Regions from separate parts of the Streptomyces sp. NPDC048171 genome, predicted to be linked through region 4. Evidence: riboswitches for the same ligand, from Rfam matches in the RefSeq annotation. Region 4 holds a riboswitch; each other region holds the start of a gene.
The links. A riboswitch is a leader RNA that binds a small molecule or an ion and turns the genes downstream of it on or off. The one in region 4 is predicted to bind cyclic di-AMP.
Positions count from the first base shown of each region.

Region 1: linked by a shared signal. The riboswitch ahead of ACGF3J_RS14030 (transglycosylase family protein) and the one ahead of ACGF3J_RS11250 (M23 family metallopeptidase) in region 4 are both predicted to bind cyclic di-AMP.
Region 2: linked by a shared signal. The riboswitch ahead of ACGF3J_RS05200 (C40 family peptidase) and the one ahead of ACGF3J_RS11250 (M23 family metallopeptidase) in region 4 are both predicted to bind cyclic di-AMP.
Region 3: linked by a shared signal. The riboswitch ahead of ACGF3J_RS18180 (transglycosylase SLT domain-containing protein) and the one ahead of ACGF3J_RS11250 (M23 family metallopeptidase) in region 4 are both predicted to bind cyclic di-AMP.

Region 1 covers NZ_JBIDAU010000004.1:524,262-529,132, forward strand. The annotation lists gene ACGF3J_RS14015 (nucleoside triphosphate pyrophosphohydrolase) at 1-412, shown strand, start outside; gene ACGF3J_RS14020 (cytochrome P450) at 409-1,710, shown strand; gene ACGF3J_RS14025 (transglycosylase family protein) at 1,859-2,884, shown strand; cyclic di-AMP (ydaO/yuaA leader) riboswitch at 3,069-3,235, shown strand; gene ACGF3J_RS14030 (transglycosylase family protein) at 3,239-3,940, shown strand; gene eno (phosphopyruvate hydratase) at 4,176-4,871, shown strand, end outside.
Region 2 covers NZ_JBIDAU010000002.1:170,752-175,622, forward strand. The annotation lists gene ACGF3J_RS05195 (tellurite resistance/C4-dicarboxylate transporter family protein) at 1-235, opposite strand, end outside; gene ACGF3J_RS05200 (C40 family peptidase) at 263-1,459, opposite strand; cyclic di-AMP (ydaO/yuaA leader) riboswitch at 1,468-1,642, opposite strand; gene pcrA (DNA helicase PcrA) at 1,874-4,390, shown strand; gene ACGF3J_RS05210 (M23 family metallopeptidase) at 4,488-4,871, opposite strand, start outside.
Region 3 covers NZ_JBIDAU010000006.1:144,149-149,019, reverse strand. The annotation lists gene ACGF3J_RS18190 (DUF2092 domain-containing protein) at 1-167, opposite strand, end outside; gene ACGF3J_RS18185 (polyprenyl synthetase family protein) at 447-1,457, opposite strand; cyclic di-AMP (ydaO/yuaA leader) riboswitch at 2,025-2,180, shown strand; gene ACGF3J_RS18180 (transglycosylase SLT domain-containing protein) at 2,184-2,684, shown strand; gene ACGF3J_RS18175 (HAD family hydrolase) at 2,700-3,500, opposite strand; gene ACGF3J_RS18170 (GNAT family N-acetyltransferase) at 3,766-4,830, shown strand; gene ACGF3J_RS18165 (glycosyltransferase) at 4,858-4,871, shown strand, end outside.
Region 4 covers NZ_JBIDAU010000003.1:563,666-568,536, forward strand. The annotation lists gene ACGF3J_RS11235 (MFS transporter) at 1-428, shown strand, start outside; gene ACGF3J_RS11240 (FAD-dependent monooxygenase) at 425-1,618, shown strand; gene ACGF3J_RS11245 (GntR family transcriptional regulator) at 1,765-2,460, opposite strand; gene ACGF3J_RS11250 (M23 family metallopeptidase) at 2,661-3,425, opposite strand; cyclic di-AMP (ydaO/yuaA leader) riboswitch at 3,438-3,602, opposite strand; gene ACGF3J_RS11255 (M16 family metallopeptidase) at 3,793-4,871, opposite strand, start outside.

The sequences.
Region 1 (4,871 bases), on a different contig from region 4:
CCACGCCCGCATCGCCGAGGAGGACCCGGAAGCGCCGTTCTCCGTCGACGACGTGGCCGGCACCATCGTCGACAAGCTGATCCACCGCCACCCCCACGTCTTCGGCGACGAGACCGCCGACACCCCCGAGGACGTCCGGGAGCACTGGCTGCGCACCAAGGCCGCCGAGAAGCAGCGCACCTCGGTCACCGAGGGCGTCCCTCTCGGCCAGCCCGGCCTCGCCCTCGCCGCCAAGCTCGCCTCCCGCGTCCGCCAGGCCGGCCTCGACGTCCCCCTCCCCACCGGCGAGGGCATCGGCTACGACCTCCTCGCCCTGGCCGTCCGCGCCGAGTCCGAGGGCACGGACCCGGAGGCGGCACTCAGAGCGGCGGCACGGGCGTACCGGGACGCGATCCGCGGGGTCGAGGGGTGACCCCGCACCCGCCGCCCGCCGGACCCGCCCCCGAGCTGTTCACCTGGGAGTTCGCCACCGACCCCTACCCCGCCTACGCCTGGCTGCGCGAACACGCCCCCGTGCACCGCACACGGCTGCCCAGCGGAGTGGAGGCCTGGCTGGTCACCCGGTACGCGGACGCCAAACAGGCCCTCGCCGACCCGCGGCTGTCCAAGAACCCGGCCCACCACGACGAGCCCGCGCACGCCAAGGGCAAGACCGGCATCCCGGGGGAGCGGAAGGCCGAGCTGATGACCCACCTGCTGAACATCGACCCGCCGGACCACACCCGGCTGCGCCGGCTGGTCAGCAAGGCGTTCACCCCCCGGCGGGTCGCCGAGTTCGCGCCCCGGGTGCAGGAGCTGGCCGACGGCCTCATCGACCGGTTCGCGGCCGACGGCTCCGCCGACCTGATCCACGACTTCGCCTTCCCGCTGCCCATCTACGCCATCTGCGACCTGCTCGGTGTTCCGCGCGAGGACCAGGACGACTTCCGGGACTGGGCGGGCATGATGATCCGTCACGGCGGAGGCCCCCGCGGCGGTGTCGCACGGTCGGTCAAGAAGATGCGGGGTTACCTCGCCGACCTCATCCACCGCAAACGCGCCGCGCTGCCGCCCGAGCCCGGCCCCGGCGAGGACCTCATCTCGGGTCTCATCCGCGCCTCCGACCACGGCGAGCACCTCACCGAGAACGAGGCCGCGGCGATGGCGTTCATCCTCCTGTTCGCGGGTTTCGAGACCACGGTCAATTTGATCGGCAACGGGACCTATGCCCTGCTCACCCACCCCGAGCAGCGCGCCCGCCTCCAGTCCTCCCTCGCCGCCGGTGAACGGGGCCTGCTGGAGACCGGCGTCGAGGAACTGCTGCGCTACGACGGACCGGTGGAGCTGGCCACCTGGCGCTTCGCCACCGAGCCGCTCGATCTCGGCGGAGAGCGGATCGCCGCGGGCGACCCCGTGCTCGTCGTCCTGGCCGCCGCCGACCGGGACCCGGAGCGCTTCACCGACCCGGACACCCTGGACCTGGCCCGACGCGACAGCCAGCACCTCGGGTACGGCCACGGCATCCACTACTGCCTCGGCGCCCCGCTCGCCCGGCTCGAGGGGCAGACCGCGCTCGCCACGCTCCTCACCCGCCTCCCCGATCTGCGCCTCGACGCCGACCCGGCCGAACTGCGCTGGCGCGGCGGGCTCATCATGCGAGGTCTGCGCACTTTGCCCGTCTCGTTCACGCCGACTGCGTCAGGACTCGGCAACGGTGCGTCGTCAAGGTAAACATGACACGCCCTCAACTCTGTGATCTTCACGTGATCCGCGCGGCATGAACTTGTGACAAGCGATCATCTGCCTATACGTTCACGAATCAGTGTGGCGACGAGCATCATCCGCCGCACGGTCCCCGTCGTCTGTGAAAGGTCGTCGCATGCTCTCCGGGAACGGTCGTCACCGCCGCCCCCGCCAGGCTCCCGCACTGGTCGTCGCCGCCGGAGTGACCGGCTCCGCCATCGCCATCCCGCTGCTCGGCGCCACCGGCGCCCACGCGGCCGGGGCGAACTGGGACCAGATCGCCGAGTGCGAGACCGGCGGCGCCTGGAGCCAGAACGCCGGCAACGGCTACTACGGCGGCCTCCAGCTCCCCCAGGAGGCGTGGGAGCGGTACGGCGGCCTGGAGTACGCGGCCAGCGCCGACCAGGCCAGTCGCTCCCAGCAGATAAGAATCGCCGAGAAGCTGTACGCGGACCAGGGCATCGCCGCCTGGCCGACCTGCGGACTGCTCGCGGGTCTGGGCAACCCCCCGGGCGCCACCGCGCCGACCGGTGACGGCGCGTCGGAGGGTTCGCAGGCCCCGAAGACGTCGGACACCCCCGACCCCGCCGGGTCCAAGACGCCCGAGCCGACGGGTTCGCCCAAGGCGTCGGACTCGCCCGAGTCGTCCGAATCATCCGAGTCGTCCGACGCGTCGTCGCCGTCGGGTTCGGAGAAGGAGACCGAGCCCACACCCGGCGCGTCCGCTTCGTCCCCTTCGTCTTCTCCGTCCTCCGGGTCGGAGTCCCCTGACGACTCGTCCGACGGCAAGAAGCAATCCGCCAAGACGGGCACATCGTCCGAAAGCGACCGCCGCGCCACCGCCGATCCGGAGGCCGCCGACCGCTCGTCCGGCTCCGGCAAGCACCGCGGCGACAGCGCGGACGAGGGCGGGCGCTGGAAGGGGCTCACCGACAGCACCTCGGGCCGGCACGCCTCGCGTGACGGAGGGTCGGGGGACGCCGGTGACGACTCGTACATCGTCCGCTCCGGCGACAGTCTCTGGGCCATCGCCGACTCCCTTGGCGTCGACGGCGGATGGCGTGCGCTCTACTCCGGCAACGAGCGGGTCGTCGGTCAGGACCCCGACCGCATCCTGCCCGGTCAGACGCTCACGGTCACGGGCGAATCGGGCGAAAAGTAGGGGGAGTTCGCGTCATGGTTAGAGACCCTATGTCCGTTTTGGATCTCGTGAGAGATAGGTCTCAGAAGCCGTGATCGTCTTTGAAAATCCGCGGAGCGCGTGTCTACGGTCATGACCGCTCGCCACCGCGGGCCCCGACAGCCGCAACGCCGAATCCTGCCAGCGGCCGTACGGGAACAGTCGTCGCGTAAAAGCGCCGAAGGCAGGAGCGGGGGACCCAAGGTAAGTGCCGCACCGGGCAGTTCTGCCGGAGCGGCTAGGGGTGGAGCCGAGTTCCGCGAGGAACCCGGCCGGGCAACTCAACCGGCCCGAACCCGACAGCTCACCTCGCAGGCGTCGGTGAGGGGATCAACCATGCTGTTTTCCGGCAAGGGCAAGCACCGTCGTCCGTCCAAGGCCACTCGCGTCATCGCCGTCGCCGGCGTGACCGGTGCCGCCGTCGCCGCCCCGCTGATGGCGGCCGGCAACGCCTCCGCCGCCACCACCTCCGAGTGGGACGCCGTCGCCCAGTGCGAGTCCGGTGGCAACTGGTCCATCAACACCGGCAACGGCTACTACGGCGGCCTCCAGTTCTCCGCCTCCACCTGGGCCGGCTACGGCGGTACCCAGTACGCCGCCACCGCCGACCAGGCCAGCAAGGCGCAGCAGATCGAGATCGCCGAGAAGGTGCTCGCGGGCCAGGGCAAGGGTGCCTGGCCGGTCTGCGGCACCGGCCTCTCGAACGCCGCGAACACCGGTGGCGGCTCCGGCGAGAGCCAGGACAGCGGCTCCACCGCCGACCGCTCCACCGAGCAGAAGGCGTCCCGCTCCGACGAGCGCCCGGCCGCCGAGCCGAAGGCCGAGAAGAAGGCCGAGAAGAAGACGGTCACCACCCCCACCGGCAAGAAGGTCGAGAAGGGTGACGGCGAGTACAAGGTCGTCAAGGGTGACACCCTCAGCTCCATCGCCCAGGAGCACGAGGTCAAGGGCGGCTGGGAGAAGCTGTTCAAGCTGAACGACGACATCGTCGACGAGGCCGACCTGATCTTCCCGGGTCAGCAGCTGCACCTGAAGTAAGCGGCGCCTGCCGCGACTCCCGCCCCGGTGTGTGTTCCCCGTACGCACCGGGGCGGGCCCATTTTCGAAATCCGCTTTGTTCCGTTCGGAAACAATTTACTCTCGGTTCTGTCCAGCGGGTGGGCGATCGGCTGGCCGATCGCCCGGAGCCGGTTAGGCTCGGTCCCGCAGAGCCGACGCGGTCCTGCGGAGCCGCGCGTCACACCGAAGCGTCACATTGAAGAAGGAGATGCTCGTGCCGTCCATCGACGTCGTCGTAGCCCGGGAAATCCTGGACTCCCGAGGCAACCCCACGGTCGAGGTCGAGGTCGGCCTCGACGACGGCAGCACGGGTCGTGCCGCCGTTCCGTCCGGCGCCTCCACCGGTGCCTTCGAGGCCATCGAACTCCGTGACGGCGACCCGGGCCGTTACCTCGGCAAGGGCGTCGAGAAGGCCGTCCTCGCCGTCATCGAGCAGATCGGCCCGGAGCTCGTCGGCTACGACGCCACCGAGCAGCGCCTGATCGACCAGGCGATGTTCGACCTGGACGCCACCGACAACAAGGGCTCGCTCGGCGCCAACGCCATCCTCGGCGTCTCCCTCGCCGTCGCCCACGCCGCCTCCGAGGCCAGCGACCTGCCGCTCTTCCGCTACCTGGGCGGCCCCAACGCGCACCTGCTGCCGGTGCCGATGATGAACATCCTGAACGGCGGCTCGCACGCCGACTCCAACGTGGACATCCAGGAGTTCATGATCGCCCCGATCGGCGCGGAGTCCTTCTCCGAGGCCCTGCGCTGGGGCGCCGAGGTCTACCACACGCTGAAGAAGGTCCTGAAGAGCAAGGGCCTGGCCACCGGCCTCGGCGACGAGGGCGGCTTCGCCCCGAACCTCGGCTCCAACCGCGAGGCCCTCGACCTCATCCTGGAGGCGATCAAGGAGGCCGGCTACACG
Region 2 (4,871 bases), on a different contig from region 4:
TCAGCCACTGCGGGCGCTCGACCAGCAGCAGGTAGACGAAGTTCGCCGCCAGGGCCAGCCAGGCGGCGCAGGCCAGGAACAGGGCGATGCGGGACAGGACCTCGTATCCCGTCAGGTGCATGGCGACCGACAGGATGCCGGTCGCCATGACCGCGGCCCCGGCCGCCGGTGGACGCTGCGCCCACCAGGCGCGCAGGGGGGAGGGGAGAGTGCCTGACGACGTGCCTGACGACATGTCCCCGATGCTAGAGAGCCGGGCCGGTCAGGCCGGGCGCACCACGCTGTGGATCGACGACTCGCCGTCGTAGTAGATCGACTCCTCGCGGACGTACGCGCCCGGCTTCGGGGCGTGGATCATCATGCCGTTGCCGATGTAGAGGCCGACATGGCTGAGGTCGTCGTAGAAGAAGACGAGGTCACCGGGTTGCGCCTGGGAGACGGGGACGGTCGTTCCGGCGTTGACCTGGTCGTACGTGACGCGCGGCAGCGTCACCCCCGCGGCCTTCCAGGCGGCCTGGGTGAGGCCGGAGCAGTCGTAGGAGCCGGGGCCGGTGGCGCCCCAGACGTACGGCTTGCCGATCTGGGCGCGGGCGAAGCCGAGCGCCTTCTCGGCCTTGGTGCCGTACGACGAGTCCGGCGTCGAGGAGCCCGACGAGCTGTTGCCGCCGGACTCCGAGGAACCGGAGGAACTTCCTCCGCCGCTCTCCTGCTGTGCGGCCTCCTCCCGCCGCTCGCGCTCCTCGGCCTGCTGCCGGGCCTGCTGCTCGGCCAGCTCCGCGGCCTTGCGGGCGGCCTCCTCCTGCTTCTTCTTCTCGATCGCCGCGAGCCGGGCCTTCTCCTCGGCGGTCAGCTTCGAGAGCAGTTCACGCGCGGTGGCGAGCTTCTTCTGGACGGTCGACTTGGCCGTCTTCAGGTCCTGCTGGGAGCCGGTGAGCGTCTCCAGGCTCTCGGCGGCCTCCCGGCGCTTCTTCATCGTCTCGGACTGCTGCGTGACGTAGTCGTCGACCGCGGTCTTCTGACGGCCGGTGAGCCGGCCCATCAGCTGGTTCTGGTCGAAGTACTCCTGCGGCGAGTCCGCGAGCAGGAAGGTCGCCGTCTCCGGGACCGCCGTGCCCGTGCGGTACTGCGCGGACGCGAAGGAACCCAGTTCCTCGCGCGCGTCGTTGAGCTTCTGGGTGCGCTGGGCGACGTCGTCGAGGAGGGTGTCGACCTTCTTGCGCTGCTTGGCGGTCTTCTCCTTGGCCGCGTTGTACTTCTCGGTGGCCGACCCCGCCTGGCGGTAGAGGTCGTCGACCTTCTTCTCGACCTCTTCGAGGCTCGGCCTGTCGTCGTCCGACGGCGTGGCGTTCGCTGTCTGGGACAGCAGGGCGACGGAGGTGAGGGCCGCTGTGGCGAGGGCCGGGGTCCGTATGCCCGCGACGCGTGATCCGGTGGGGCGCGACTTGCGGTGCGACGCCAAGGAGGCGCTCCTTCCAAGTGCTCCGCCTACCGGGTTAGCTGTCGGGTTCGGGCGGCACGGAAGGGTTGCCCTACGGCGGACCGTCCTCATGGAGGGCGGTACGGCCGATTCACCCCAAGTTCTCGGTTGGGTCCCCGGCTCCGGGCGCCGTGGCGGGCACGCCGGACTCGGCGGAGGCCGCGCGGCCCGGCGAGGTTCGCCGGAGGGGGTCGTTCGGCCTGCTCGCACGGTAGCCAACTCGTGTGGCCGCTGTGAAGGTTGGTGGGTGATATGCCCGATACATTTTCGTGACCTTGGCGACGGGTGTCACTCTCCGTGTTCCGGCAGGTCGCAGGGCGTACCGGTGTGAGGTGTCCCGGACATTCTCCGGGGTGGCATCGGGTTGTCGGTGGGGCGCCCTAGACTCGGAGAGCGATGAGCAGCCTCTTTGACGACAGCTTCCTGGCGAGCCTCCAGACCCCCCGGGGTCACGAGGAGGAACCCCCGCCGCCGCCCGAGGACGGTCACGGACCGGAGCCGGTCCCGCACGACCTGTTCGGCGGGAAGTTCGACGCGCCCCCGGAGCGGGACCGGTACTACCGGGACGGCGCCCCGCGCCCCGCCCTGGACCCGGCCGCCCTCCTGGACGGGCTGAACGACAATCAGCGCGCCGCCGTGGTGCACTCCGGCTCCCCCCTGCTCATCGTGGCCGGCGCCGGCTCCGGCAAGACCCGCGTGCTCACCCACCGCATCGCCCACCTGCTGGCCGAGCGCGGCGTCCACCCGGGCCAGATCCTCGCGATCACCTTCACCAACAAGGCCGCCGGCGAGATGAAGGAGCGCGTCGAGCAGCTCGTCGGCCCGCGCGCCAACGCGATGTGGGTGATGACCTTCCACAGCGCCTGCGTCCGCATCCTGCGCCGCGAGTCGAAGCGGCTCGGTTTCACGTCGTCCTTCTCGATCTACGACGCCGCCGACTCCAAGCGGCTCATGGCGCTGGTCTGCCGCGACCTCGACCTGGACCCCAAGCGCTTCCCGCCCAAGTCCTTCAGCGCCAAGATCAGCAACCTGAAGAACGAGCTGATCGACGAGGAGGACTTCGCCGCCCAGGCGGCTGGGGGCACCTCCCAGACGGAGTCTGGGGGAGGCTTCGAGAAGACGCTCGCCCAGGCGTACGCGATGTACCAGTCGCGGCTGCGTGAGGCCAACGCCCTCGACTTCGACGACCTGATCATGACGACGGTCAACCTGCTCCGCGCCTTCCCGGACGTCGCCGAGCACTACCGCCGCCGCTTCCGGCACGTCATGGTCGACGAGTACCAGGACACCAACCACGCCCAGTACGCCCTGGTGCGCGAGCTGGTCGGCGGGGCCTCGGAGCACCCCGTCGACGTACCGCCGGAGGCCGAGGTCCCGCCCGCCGAGCTGTGTGTGGTGGGCGACGCCGACCAGTCGATCTACGCCTTCCGCGGCGCCACCATCCGCAACATCCTCCAGTTCGAGGAGGACTACCCGAACGCGACGACGATCCTCCTGGAGCAGAACTACCGCTCGACCCAGACCATCCTCACCGCCGCCAACGCGGTCATCGAGCGCAATGAGTCCCGCCGGCCCAAGAACCTGTGGACCAACCAGGGCGCCGGCGCCCAGATCACCGGGTACGTCGCCGACACCGAGCACGACGAGGCCCAGTTCGTCGCCGACGAGATAGACCGCCTCACGGACGCGGGCGAGGCCAAGGCCGGCGACGTCGCCGTCTTCTACCGCACCAACGCGCAGTCCCGTGTCTTCGAAGAGGTCTTCATCCGCACCGGCCTGCCCTACAAGGTCGTCGGCGGCGTCCGCTTCTACGAGCGCAAGGAGGTCCGGGACGTCCTGGCCTACCTGCGGGTGCTGGCCAACCCGGAGGACTCGGTGCCGCTGCGCCGGATCCTCAACGTCCCCAAGCGCGGCATCGGCGACCGGGCCGAGGCGATGATCGACGCCCTGTCGCAGCGCGAGAAGATCAGCTTCCCGCAGGCACTCAAGCGCGTCGACGAGGCGTACGGCATGGCGGCGCGCTCGGCCAACGCCGTCAAGCGGTTCAACACGCTCATGGAGGACCTGCGCACCATCGTCGAGTCCGGCGCCGGACCGGCGACCGTCCTCGAGGCCATTCTCGAACGCACCGGCTACCTCGCCGAGTTGCAGGCCTCCACCGACCCGCAGGACGAGACCCGTATCGAGAACCTCCAGGAACTCGCGGCCGTCGCCCTGGAGTTCGAACAGGAGCGGGCCGAGGGCGAGGAGGCCGGCACCCTCGCCGACTTCCTGGAGAAGGTCGCCCTGGTCGCCGACTCCGACCAGATCCCGGACGAGGAGGACGGCGACGGCGTCGTCACCCTCATGACCCTGCACACCGCCAAGGGCCTGGAGTTCCCGGTCGTCTTCCTCACCGGCATGGAGGACGGCGTCTTCCCGCACATGCGCGCCCTCGGCCAGGCCAAGGAACTGGAGGAGGAACGGCGGCTGGCGTACGTCGGCATCACCCGCGCCCGCGAGCGGCTCTACCTGACCCGGTCCACCCTGCGCAGCGCCTGGGGCCAGCCCTCCTACAATCCGCCCTCGCGCTTCCTGGAGGAGATCCCGGCCCCCCACCTGGAGTGGAAGCGCACCGGTGCGAACGGACCGGCGCCCTCCGCGCCGGTCTCGGGAGTGGCGGCCTCACTGTCGTCGTCCCGTTCCCGCTCGTCGGCGTCGGGCGCGTCCGGCTTCGCCACCCGCCGGTCCGCCGGCGCGGAGCAGCCGACGGTGTCCCTGGCGGTCGGCGACCGCGTCACGCACGACCAGTTCGGGCTCGGGACGGTCGTCGGGGTCAAGGGCACCGGGTCCAACGCCGAGGCGACCATCGACTTCGGCGACACCAAGCCGAAGCGCCTGCTGCTGCGGTACGCGCCGGTGGAGAAGCTCTGACGGTGCCGGACCGGCCGCGCGGGCCCGGGCTGCGGCTCGGGTCCGCGGCCGGGCGCGCACGCACCGGGGGCGGACCGACGGCTGAGACGCTACGGCGTCACTGAGGGTTGAGGCCGTGGCTGCGCAGCCACGAGAGCGGGTCGATCGCCGAGCCGCCCGAGGGGCGCACCTCGAAGTGCAGGTGCGGGCCGGTCGAGTTGCCCGAGTTGCCGGAGAACGCGACGGCGTCACCGGCTTTGACGGTCGTACCCGAGGGAACCTGGTAGCTGGAGAGGTGGCAGTACCACGTCTCCGTGCCGTCCTTCGCCGTCACGATCATCATGTTGCCGTACGCGCTGTTGTACTGCGTGCGGACGGTGCCGTCGGTCGCGGCCATCACCGTCGTCCCGTACGACACGGGGAAGTCGATGCCGCTGTGCACGGACATCCAGTTGATGCCGGCCTGCCCGTAGTAAGCGCTGAGTCCGTGCTGCGCCACCGG
Region 3 (4,871 bases), on a different contig from region 4:
AGGTCGGGGTCCCCGGAGTCGGCGAGAGCGGGGACCAGCCCGATCGTCGCGGCCGCCACTCCCATCACCGCGACCGGGACGACGTACCGCGCGGCCTTGCGCCGTCGGGCACTCAGCTCCTCGCCCGCCCCGGGGGTCGTGTTGTCGTCGGAATCGATCGGTGCCATCTGTGCCCTACCTCCGTCGTCGGCGGCGGCTGTCTCGCGACCTCGCACTCGTTCACCCGTGAGCCGCCATTCTCACCCGAATCGGTGAGGATTGGTGTTTTCCGTGGTGTCCATCTGACCAAATCACCGGAGCGCAATCGTCAGACCGCGGGCTCAACTCCACGTACTCCTGCGGGATGACACCAAGGGGCGGTTCCTCCCCCGCCCCGTAGGGGACGGGTGCGCCGCCGGCCGGCGGAGGGCACCCGTCCGTGGCGCGGCGCACGGGCGGGGCGGGGTTCAGCCGGCCCGGTGCACCACGGCGTCGCACAGTTCCACCAGCGCGGCCTTCGCCTCGCACTCCCGCAGCGGAGCCAGGGCCGCGCGGGCCTCCTTGGCATAGCGGACGGTGTCCCGCCGGGCGTGCTCCAGCGCGGGGTGGGCGCGCAGCAGACGCAGCGCCTCGGCGTGCCGGGCGTCGTCGCTCAGGTCGGAGTCGAGCAGCTCGCTCAGCGCGATGTCCTCGGCGAGGCCCAGCCGGGCCGCACGCTCGCGCAGCCGGAGCACCGGCAGGGTGGGGATGCCCTCGCGCAGGTCCGTGCCGGGCGTCTTGCCCGACTCGTGGGAGTCGGAGGCGATGTCCAGGACGTCGTCCGCGAGCTGGAAGGCGACGCCGAGCCGCTCGCCGTACTGGGTGAGTACGTCCACCACCGTCTCGTCGGCGCCCGACATCATCGCGCCGAACCGGCAGGAGACGGCCACCAGCGAGCCGGTCTTGCCGCCCAGCACGTCCAGGTAGTGGTCGACGGGGTCCCGGCCGTCCTGCGGGCCGGCCGTCTCCAGGATCTGGCCGGTGACCAGCCGCTCGAACGCGAGGGCCTGCACGCGGACCGCTTCGGGCCCGAGGTCGGCGAGGATCTGGGAGGCGCGGGCGAACAGGAAGTCGCCGGTCAGGACCGCGACCGAGTTGTCCCAGCGGACATTGGCGCTGGCGACCCCGCGCCGCACGGCGGCCTCGTCCATCACGTCGTCGTGGTACAGCGTGGCCAGGTGGGTCAGCTCCACCACCACGGCCGAGGGCACGATCCCGGGGGCGTAGGGGTCGCCGAACTGGGCCGAGAGCATCACGAGGAGCGGCCGGAACCGCTTGCCGCCGGCCCGCACCAGGTGCTGGGCGGCCTCCGTGATGAAGGGCACCTCGCTCTTGGTTGCCTCAAGCAACCCTTCCTCGACCGCGACCAATCCGGCCTGGACATCGGCTTCCAGAGCCTGGTCCCGCACGCTCAGCCCGAACGGCCCGACGACGGTCACGAGGGGTCTCCTGTCTGCTGGTGTCTACTGGCGATTACCTGGTTTGTCGATAGGTCGCTGCCACCACTCGAGTCAGCGTATCCGGTCACCTTTCGATCACCGCTAGCGCCCACCGCTACAGGCCGGGCTGTATCGGATCATGAGCGGTATGTTTTTGATCAGTCGATATGAGCACATATTGGCCGATTTCAATATCGCCTCCCCGGCCCCGAACGGATGCCCGCCCGGCACACGAAAACACCGGAAGGGCGAAGCGCTCTGCATTGAGGGCCGGTTGGGGCATAGTTGGGACTAATGCCCGTTTTGCCGCGCTTGTTGAGGCCCGTGAGTTGGCTCACTCCGGAGCCCTCTCGGGCAACCCCGCCGCAACCTGTGCCCTCCCTTTGCCCCGCAAGCCAGTTGAGACTTGGCAACCGCAAAGGATCAAGAGCCTCAAACACCTCAGACCAAGGTCAACAGGACGTTGGGTGATTCCTGCACTTGTTTCGGACATGTGCTCTCGCATACGTTCCCGGCCTGTCGGGCGGACGCCGAATCCTGCCATCGCCCGTACGCACAGTCATCCACTCAACTCACTCGCCGGCAGGAGCGGGGGACCCAGGTAAGTCGCCGCACCGGTCACCACCGGAGCGGCTCGGGGTGAAGCCGTACCCGTCAGGGCGCGGCCGGGCACCTCCCCGCCCGAACCCGACAGCTCACCTCGCAGGCGTCAGGAGAGGGACACAGATGTCTGCCAACGGTCAGAACCGTCACGCCCGGACCACCCGGATCGCCCGCAAGCTCGCCCTGGCCGGCACCGGTGCCGCGGTGCTCGCCCTGCCGCTCATCGGCGCCACCGGCGCGTCCGCGGCCACCCCGGCCGCCCCGGCCGCCACCAAGACGGCCGCCACGGCGGCGACCGCCTACCCGGACAACCTCGACGGCTGGATCCGCGAGTCGCTCGACGTCATGGCGCAGCACGGCATCCCCGGCTCGTACGAGGGCATTCACCGCAACATCATGCGGGAGTCGTCCGGCAACCCGCTCGCCATCAACAACTGGGACATCAACGCCATCAACGGCACCCCGTCCAAGGGCCTGCTCCAGGTGATCGACCCGACCTTCCAGGCGTACCACGTCGAGGGCACCTCCTGGGACCCGTACGACCCGGTCGCCAACATCACCGCGGCCTGCAACTACGCGGCCGACCGGTACGGCTCGATGGACAACGTCTTCGGCGCGTACTGAGCCGCACCGCGACATTCAGAAGACCCGTTCGAGGACGACGGCCACGCCGTCGTCCTCGTTCGTCGTCGTGACCTCGTCGGCCACCGCCTTGAGTTCGGGGTGGGCACCGGCCATGGCGACGCCGTGCGCCGCCCAGTCGAACATCGGGATGTCGTTGGGCATGTCGCCGAAGGCGATCGTGCGCCGCCGGCCCACTCCCAGTCGCTCTGCGGCCAGCGCCAGGCCGGTCGCCTTGGTGATGCCGCACGGCTGCAGCTCCACCGTGCCGGGCCCCGACATGGTGACCGTCGCGAGGGAGCCGACCACCGCGCGCGCGGTCGACGCCAACTCGTCGTCGCTCAGGTCGGGGTGGCGCAGCAGCACCTTGCTGATCGGGGTGCGCCACAGCTGGTCGCGCCGCTCCACCCGCACCGCGGGCAGCGTGGGGTGGGGCATCAGGTACCCGGGCTCGATGAGGGTCAGGCCGTCGACGCCGTCCTGGTCGACCGCGGCGTACACCTGGCCCACCTCGGCCTCGATCTTGCCGAGCGCCGTCTCCGCCAGCTCCCGGTCCAGGGTCACCGACCACGGCATCCGGTGCGCGCCGGCGTCGTACACCTGCGCGCCCTGCCCGCACACCGCGAGCCCCGTGCACCCGAGGCGGTCGAGCAGGGGCCGCACCCGGGGTGCCGGGCGCCCCGTCACCACCAGATGCCGCGCACCCGCCCGGGCCACCCGCGCCAGCGCGGCCAGCGACCGTTCGGAGACGGTGTCGTCGCCGCGGAGCAGCGTGCCGTCGAGGTCGGTGGCGACGAGTGAGTATGCGGTGCGGTCCATGATCAGAGAATACGGACGCGACACCGGTCCGACTCACCCGCGACCGGTTCCGAACGAGGACGCGGCGAGTACGTTCGAACGCGCACGACGACGCACGAACATGTCCGAAACCTGACACATCATCGGCTAAAGCCGGTTAAGGGCCTGTGCACCGGTTGGCAACAACATGGTCTGCTACCTACCCCCGGGGCGGCCCCCGGGGTACCTTCCTGTTGTCCAGGGGGGACTTGATCGGGGGGTCGGGTTGAACAGCGGACGCGTACGTGTGCTCAGGCCACAGGAGCTGGGCGAGGGGGAACGGGAGCTCTGGCGGGAAATGCGCGCCAAGTCGACGGCGCCGCGCAACCCGTTCATGGAACCGGAGTTCACCGACGCCGTGGGCCGGGTACGGCCGCGGGCGCGGGTGGCGGTGCTGTACGACGGCGGTGAGGCGGCCGGATTCCTGCCGCACGAACGCGGGCCGCTGGGCCAGGGCCGGGCGATCGGGCTGGGGGTGTCGGACTGCCAGGGCGCGGTCCTGCGCCGGGGCCTCGCCCCGGATCCCCGCCGACTGCTGCGGGCCTGCTCCCTGTCGAGCCTCGCCTTCGACAACCTGGAGGCCGAGCAGGGGCTGTTCGTGCCGTACGCCGCCGAGGAGCACACCACCTACGTCATCGACGTGGAGAAGGGCTACGAGGCGTACGAGAACGTCCTGCGCACCCAGTCGCCGAAGTTCCTGAAGACCACCCTCGCCAAGGAGCGCAGGCTGGGCCGCCAGGCCGGCGACGTGCGCTTCGTCTTCGACGAACGCGAGCCGGCCGCGCTGCGCACGCTCATGGAGTGGAAGTCGGCGCAGTACCGCAGGACGGGACGCCGGGACCGGTTCGCGCGGGAGTGGATCAGCCGGCTCGTCGGCAGGCTCGCCCGGACGCGCGCGCCGGAGTGCACGGGCACCCTGTCCGTGCTCTACGCGGGCGGCCGGCCGGTCGCCGCCCACTTCGGGCTGCGTTCGGCGACGGTCCTGGCGTGCTGGTTCCCGGCGTACGACCCGGACTTCGCCAAGTACTCGCCGGGCCTCGTCCTGCACCTGCGGATGGCGGAGGCCGCGGCCGCCGAGGGCATAGGGCTGCTGGACCTGGGGCGGGGCCCGGCGGAGTACAAGGACTCGCTGAAGACCGGGGAACTGCCGGTGTACGAGGGGGCGGCGACGCGACCGGGGGCGGGCACCGCCCTGCACTGGCTCGGCCGCGAACCGGCCCGCCGCGCGCACGGCTTCGTGCGCGACCGCCCGCGGCTGGCGTCGCTCGCGGTACGGACGTTGAGGGGCGCGGCCCGGCTGCGCAGGTCCTGACGAGGTCAACCACGAGGGGGTGGGCGCATGGCCGGTGTGCG
Region 4 (4,871 bases):
CCGGGCCGCTCGGCGGGATCGGGGACCGGCGTTTCGGCTCGCGTGCCGTGGTCAACACCGGCGTCGTCATGATGACCGCCGGCCTGCTCGCCGTGGCGGCCGTGCACACCGAGGTGTGGCACCTGGTCGTCGGCAAGGCGCTGATCGCGCTGGCCAACGGCCTGTGCGTGACGGCGATGATGACCAGCACCGCCGCCGCCGTCGACAAGGGCGACACCGGCATCGCGACCAGTCTGATCCTGGTGAGCCGCGTGGTCGGCTCCGCCGTCGGCGGGCAGCTGGGCGGCGCGCTCCTCACCGCCGGAACCCCTTCCGGGTCGAAGGTCGCGGCCGAGTCGGCCTACGTCACCGGATTCGTCGTCGCCGGCGTCGTCGTGTCGCTGGCCCTCTTCGTCACCCGCACCATGAGCAAAGGAGTCAAGGCATGATCCGCACCGCACCGGGGCCCAAGGTCCTGATCTCCGGGGCCGGCATCGCCGGTACCGCCCTGGCCTTCTGGCTCGACCGCCACGGATTCGAGGTCACCGTGGTGGAGAAGGCCGGCACGCTGCGCAGCGGCGGCTACCCCGTCGACGTACGCGGCACCGCACTCGACGTCGTGGAGAGGATGGGGATCCTGCCGCGACTGCGGGACGCGCACATCGACCTGCGCCGGATCACCTTCCGGGACGGGGACGGCGGCGAGGTGGCCTCGCTCCACCCGCACGCCGTCACCGGCGGTGCCGCGGGACGGGACCTGGAGATACGCCGCGGGGATCTGACGGACGCGCTGTACACGACGGTCCGGGACGACGTGGAGTTCCTCTTCAACGACTCCGTCGACATCCTCGACCAGTCCGGGCACGGGGTCGACGTCACCTTCCGCGGTGGCGGCAGCCGCACCTTCGACCTGGTGTTCGGCGCGGACGGCATGCACTCGCGTACCCGGGAGATGGTCTTCGGTCCCGAGGAGCGGTTCCGCAGGTACCTCGGCTACTGCTTCGCCGTGTTCACCATGCGCAACACCTTCGGCCTCTCCCACGAGACGGTCATGTGGAACACCCCGGGCAGGGCCGCCGCCCTCTACGCCGTGGGGGACGACGACGAAGTGCACGCCTTCCTGAACTTCGCCCGGCCGGAGCCGTCCCTCGACGCCTTCGGCAGCCCGGACGCCCAACGTGACCTGCTCGCCGAGGTCTTCGCCGACGCCGGCTGGGAGGTCCCGGGCATCCTGGCCGCCCTCCACGGCGCGGACGACGTGTTCTTCGACGCGGTCGGACAGATCCGCATGCCCCGCTGGTCCAGCGGCAGGGTCGCGCTGGTGGGCGACGCCGCGTACGCGCCCTCGTTCCTCACCGGCCAGGGCACCAGCCTCGCCCTCGTCGGCGCCTGCATGCTGGCCGGTTCGCTGGCCGACCGGGACCACGCCGCGGGCTTCGCCGCCTACGAACACGCCACCCGTGACTTCGTGACCCTGAACCAGAACCTGGTCGGCCAGGGCGGCGCCACCCTCTTCCCGACCACCGCGCGCGCCCTGGAGCAGCGCAACGACCGGCTGCGCGGTCTCAGCGCCATGCCCGCACCGGAGCCCCGCCCGGCCCATTCGGCGCTCACCCTGCCCGCCTTCGGCAGCCGCTGACGGATCCGCCCGCTTCTCGCAGCGCCGTTGCCCGAGCGGGCTCCTTTTCCGCACCATTTCGCTGCCCCATTCCCGTCCACCGACAGGAATACGGGCAGCCTAAAAAGGCCCTCCGAATTTCCTCCTCTTTGTATACGGGACCCGTGTTAATGCCGCAGGCTTGCCGTGTTTACGGGACGTTGCGAGTTCCTCACACGCTCCGTCCTGCCGCCGCCGGAGGCGAATCGAAGGCGGTGCCCCGGTGCCGACCGCTCGGCGTGCAGCGCCATGAGCGACCGCGCGCGGTCGCCGTCGCCCCGGGCCACCGCGTCGAGGATCGCGCCGTGCTCGGCCCAGTACTCCACCGGGCCGACCGGCGCCTCCACGTCGTACATCCAGGCGATCTTGTGGCGCAGCTGGGTCAGCAGCGCCGTCAGGGAGGGGCTGCCGGCGGCCTGGGCCAGGGTCTCGTGGAACCAGCCGCCCAGGGAGCGCAGATCCTCGCCACTGCCCTGCCTGGCGCGTTCCTGCCCCAGGCGGACCAGGCCGCGCAGCACCTTGAGGTGGGCGTCGGTCCGTCGGCGGGCGGCCCGGGCGGCGCCGAGGGGCTCCAGGAGCGTACGGGTCTCCAGCAGGTCGGCGGCCTCCTGTTCGGTCGGTTCCGCGACGCACGCGCCCGCGTGCCGCCGGGTCACCACGAAGCCCTCGGCCTCCAGCGTGCGCAGGGCCTCGCGGACGGGGACGCGGGAGACGCCGTAGCGACGGGCGAGGAGTTCCTCGGTGAGCCGGCCCCCGCGCACGTGGACGCCGGCGACGATGTCGTCCCGGATCGCGGTGCACACCGAATGCGCCGGAATACGCATGACCGACCTCCGCCTTAATCCCCGTGAAACGTCGACGGTTGACGTTTCCAGCGACTCTAGGCCAATCAAGCGGATATTCCGACGGCGGAGCGGATTTCATGGATGTTTTTTGGCCTACGGCGGGCGGCCGCGCGCCGGCGAAAACCAAAAGCCCCGGCTCACACGGCCGGGGCTTTCGGGTGGTGTCGCGGGGTCCGCCGTCAGACGTTCACGCCGTGGGAGCGGAGGTAGGCGACGGGGTCCATGTCCGAGCCGTACTCGGGGCTCGTACGGGCCTCGAAGTGCAGGTGGGGTCCGGTGACGTTGCCGGTGGCGCCGGAGAGGCCGATCTGCTGGCCGGGGTCGACCGACTGGCCGACGGAGACGCCGACGGACGACAGGTGCCCGTACTGCGTGTACGTGCCGTCGTGCATCTTGATCACGACCTGGTTGCCGTACGCCCCGCCCCAGCCGGCCTCGACGACGGTGCCGACGCCGACCGCGTGCACGGTCGTACCGCTGGAGGCGTGGAAGTCGATGCCGGTGTGGCTGCCGGAGGACCACAGGGAACTGCCGGCCTGGTACGCGGTGGAGACGTAGGACGAGGTGATCGGCGGGACGAACGTGTTGAGACGCTTGCGCTCGGCCTCCCGCGCGGCGCGCTCCTTGGCCTCGCGTGCCTCCTTGGCCGCTTCGGCGGCCCGCTCGCGCGCGGCCTCCTGGGCCGCCTCACGGGCCGCGGCGTCCGCGGCGGCCTGCCGCTGTGCGAGAGCCTGGGCGTCGATCTCCTCGGCCAGGGAGTCGCCGATGGTGATGACCGGGGTGAGTCCGCTCCGCTCCACCTCGGGCTCGGCGGCGAGCGCCGGAGCCGCGAGGGTGCCGACGACGCCGGTGGTGGCGAGGGCCGCGACACCCGCCGCGCGGGCGGTACTGCGATGCATCCTGCTGGGACGCCGGTGCTTCCCGGTGGCGCGCGTGAACGCCATGTAGAGGCTGGTCCTTTCCTTCCCTCTCGCCTACCGGGTTAGCTGACGGGTTCGGAGCAGGAAGGTCTCCTACGGACCCCCTCGCTGCACGCGCGGGCGTCCGATTCACCCCAGGGACTACGGTGGGTCCCCGGCTCCCCTGGCTCGCGCCGTACGGGGACTCGGCGATGACTGTCCGGTGCCGCGGGTGCGGCGCACTGCCTGACGAACAGCCCGGATGACGCTAAACGCGGCTGTGTTCAATCCTCAAACGCAACAGCGTTTTTGTAGCGCATGCCACAGGGCAGACGGGCAGCCTCTCCCTCAATTCGGACAAACGGCGGCCCCGGTGACACTCCGGTCACCGGGGCCGCTCTCCGCGCGTGCCCTACTCGGCCGCCACCACGGTGACTTCACCGATGCCGAGGGCCTCGACGGGCTCCTTGATCTGCGCTGCGTCACCGACGAGGACGGTCACCAGGCGGTCGACCGGGAAGGCGTTCACGACCGCCGCCGTGGCCTCCACCGTGCCCGTGGCGGCCAGTTGACGGTAGAGCGTCGCCTGGTAGTCGTCGGGCAGGTGCTGCTCGACCTGGTCGGCCAGGGTGCTCGCCACGGCCGCGGCCGTCTCGTACTTCAGCGGCGCCACGCCCACCAGGTTCTGCACGGCCACGTCGCGCTCGGGGTCGGTGAGCCCCTCCGCGGCGAGCTTGCGCAGCACCGTCCACAGGTCCTCCAGGGCGGGGCCGGTGTTCGGCGTGTCGACGGAGCCGCTGATGGCGAGCATGGCGGCGCCGGTGCCGTCCGGCGCGGACCGCAGCACCTGCCCGAACGCCCGAACGCCGTAGGTGTAGCCCTTCTCCTCGCGCAGGACGCGGTCCAGGCGGGAGGTGAGGGTGCCGCCGAGGCAGTAGGTGCCGAGCACCTGTGCGGGCCACACGCGGTCGTGCCGGTCGGATCCGGTGCGGCCGATCAGCAGCTGCGTCTGGACGGCGCCGGGCCGGTCCACGATGACGACGCGGCCCCGGTCGTCGGCGGTCACCGGCGGCACGGGACGGGGTTCGGCGGCGGCGCCGGTCCACGCGCCCAGGGTCTCGCCCAGCAGCGCGTCCAGGTCGAGGCCGGTGAGGTCGCCGACGACCACGGCGGTGGCCGTGGCGGGGCGGACGTGCCTCTCGTAGAAGGCGCGTACGGAGCCGGAGTCGATGGCCTCGACCGTCTCCTCGGTGCCCTGGCGCGGGCGCGACATGCGGCTCCCGGCCGGGAACAGCTCCTTGGAGAGCTCCTTGGCCGCGCGGCGGGCCGGGCTGGCCAGCTCGTGCGGGATCTCGTCGAGGCGGTTGCGGACCAGCCGTTCGACCTCGCTGTCCGCGAAGGCGGGTGCCCTCAGGGCGTCGGCGACGAGGCCGAGCGCCTTGGCGAGGCGCGAGGCGGGCACCTCCAGGCTGAGCCGGACGCCGGGGTGGT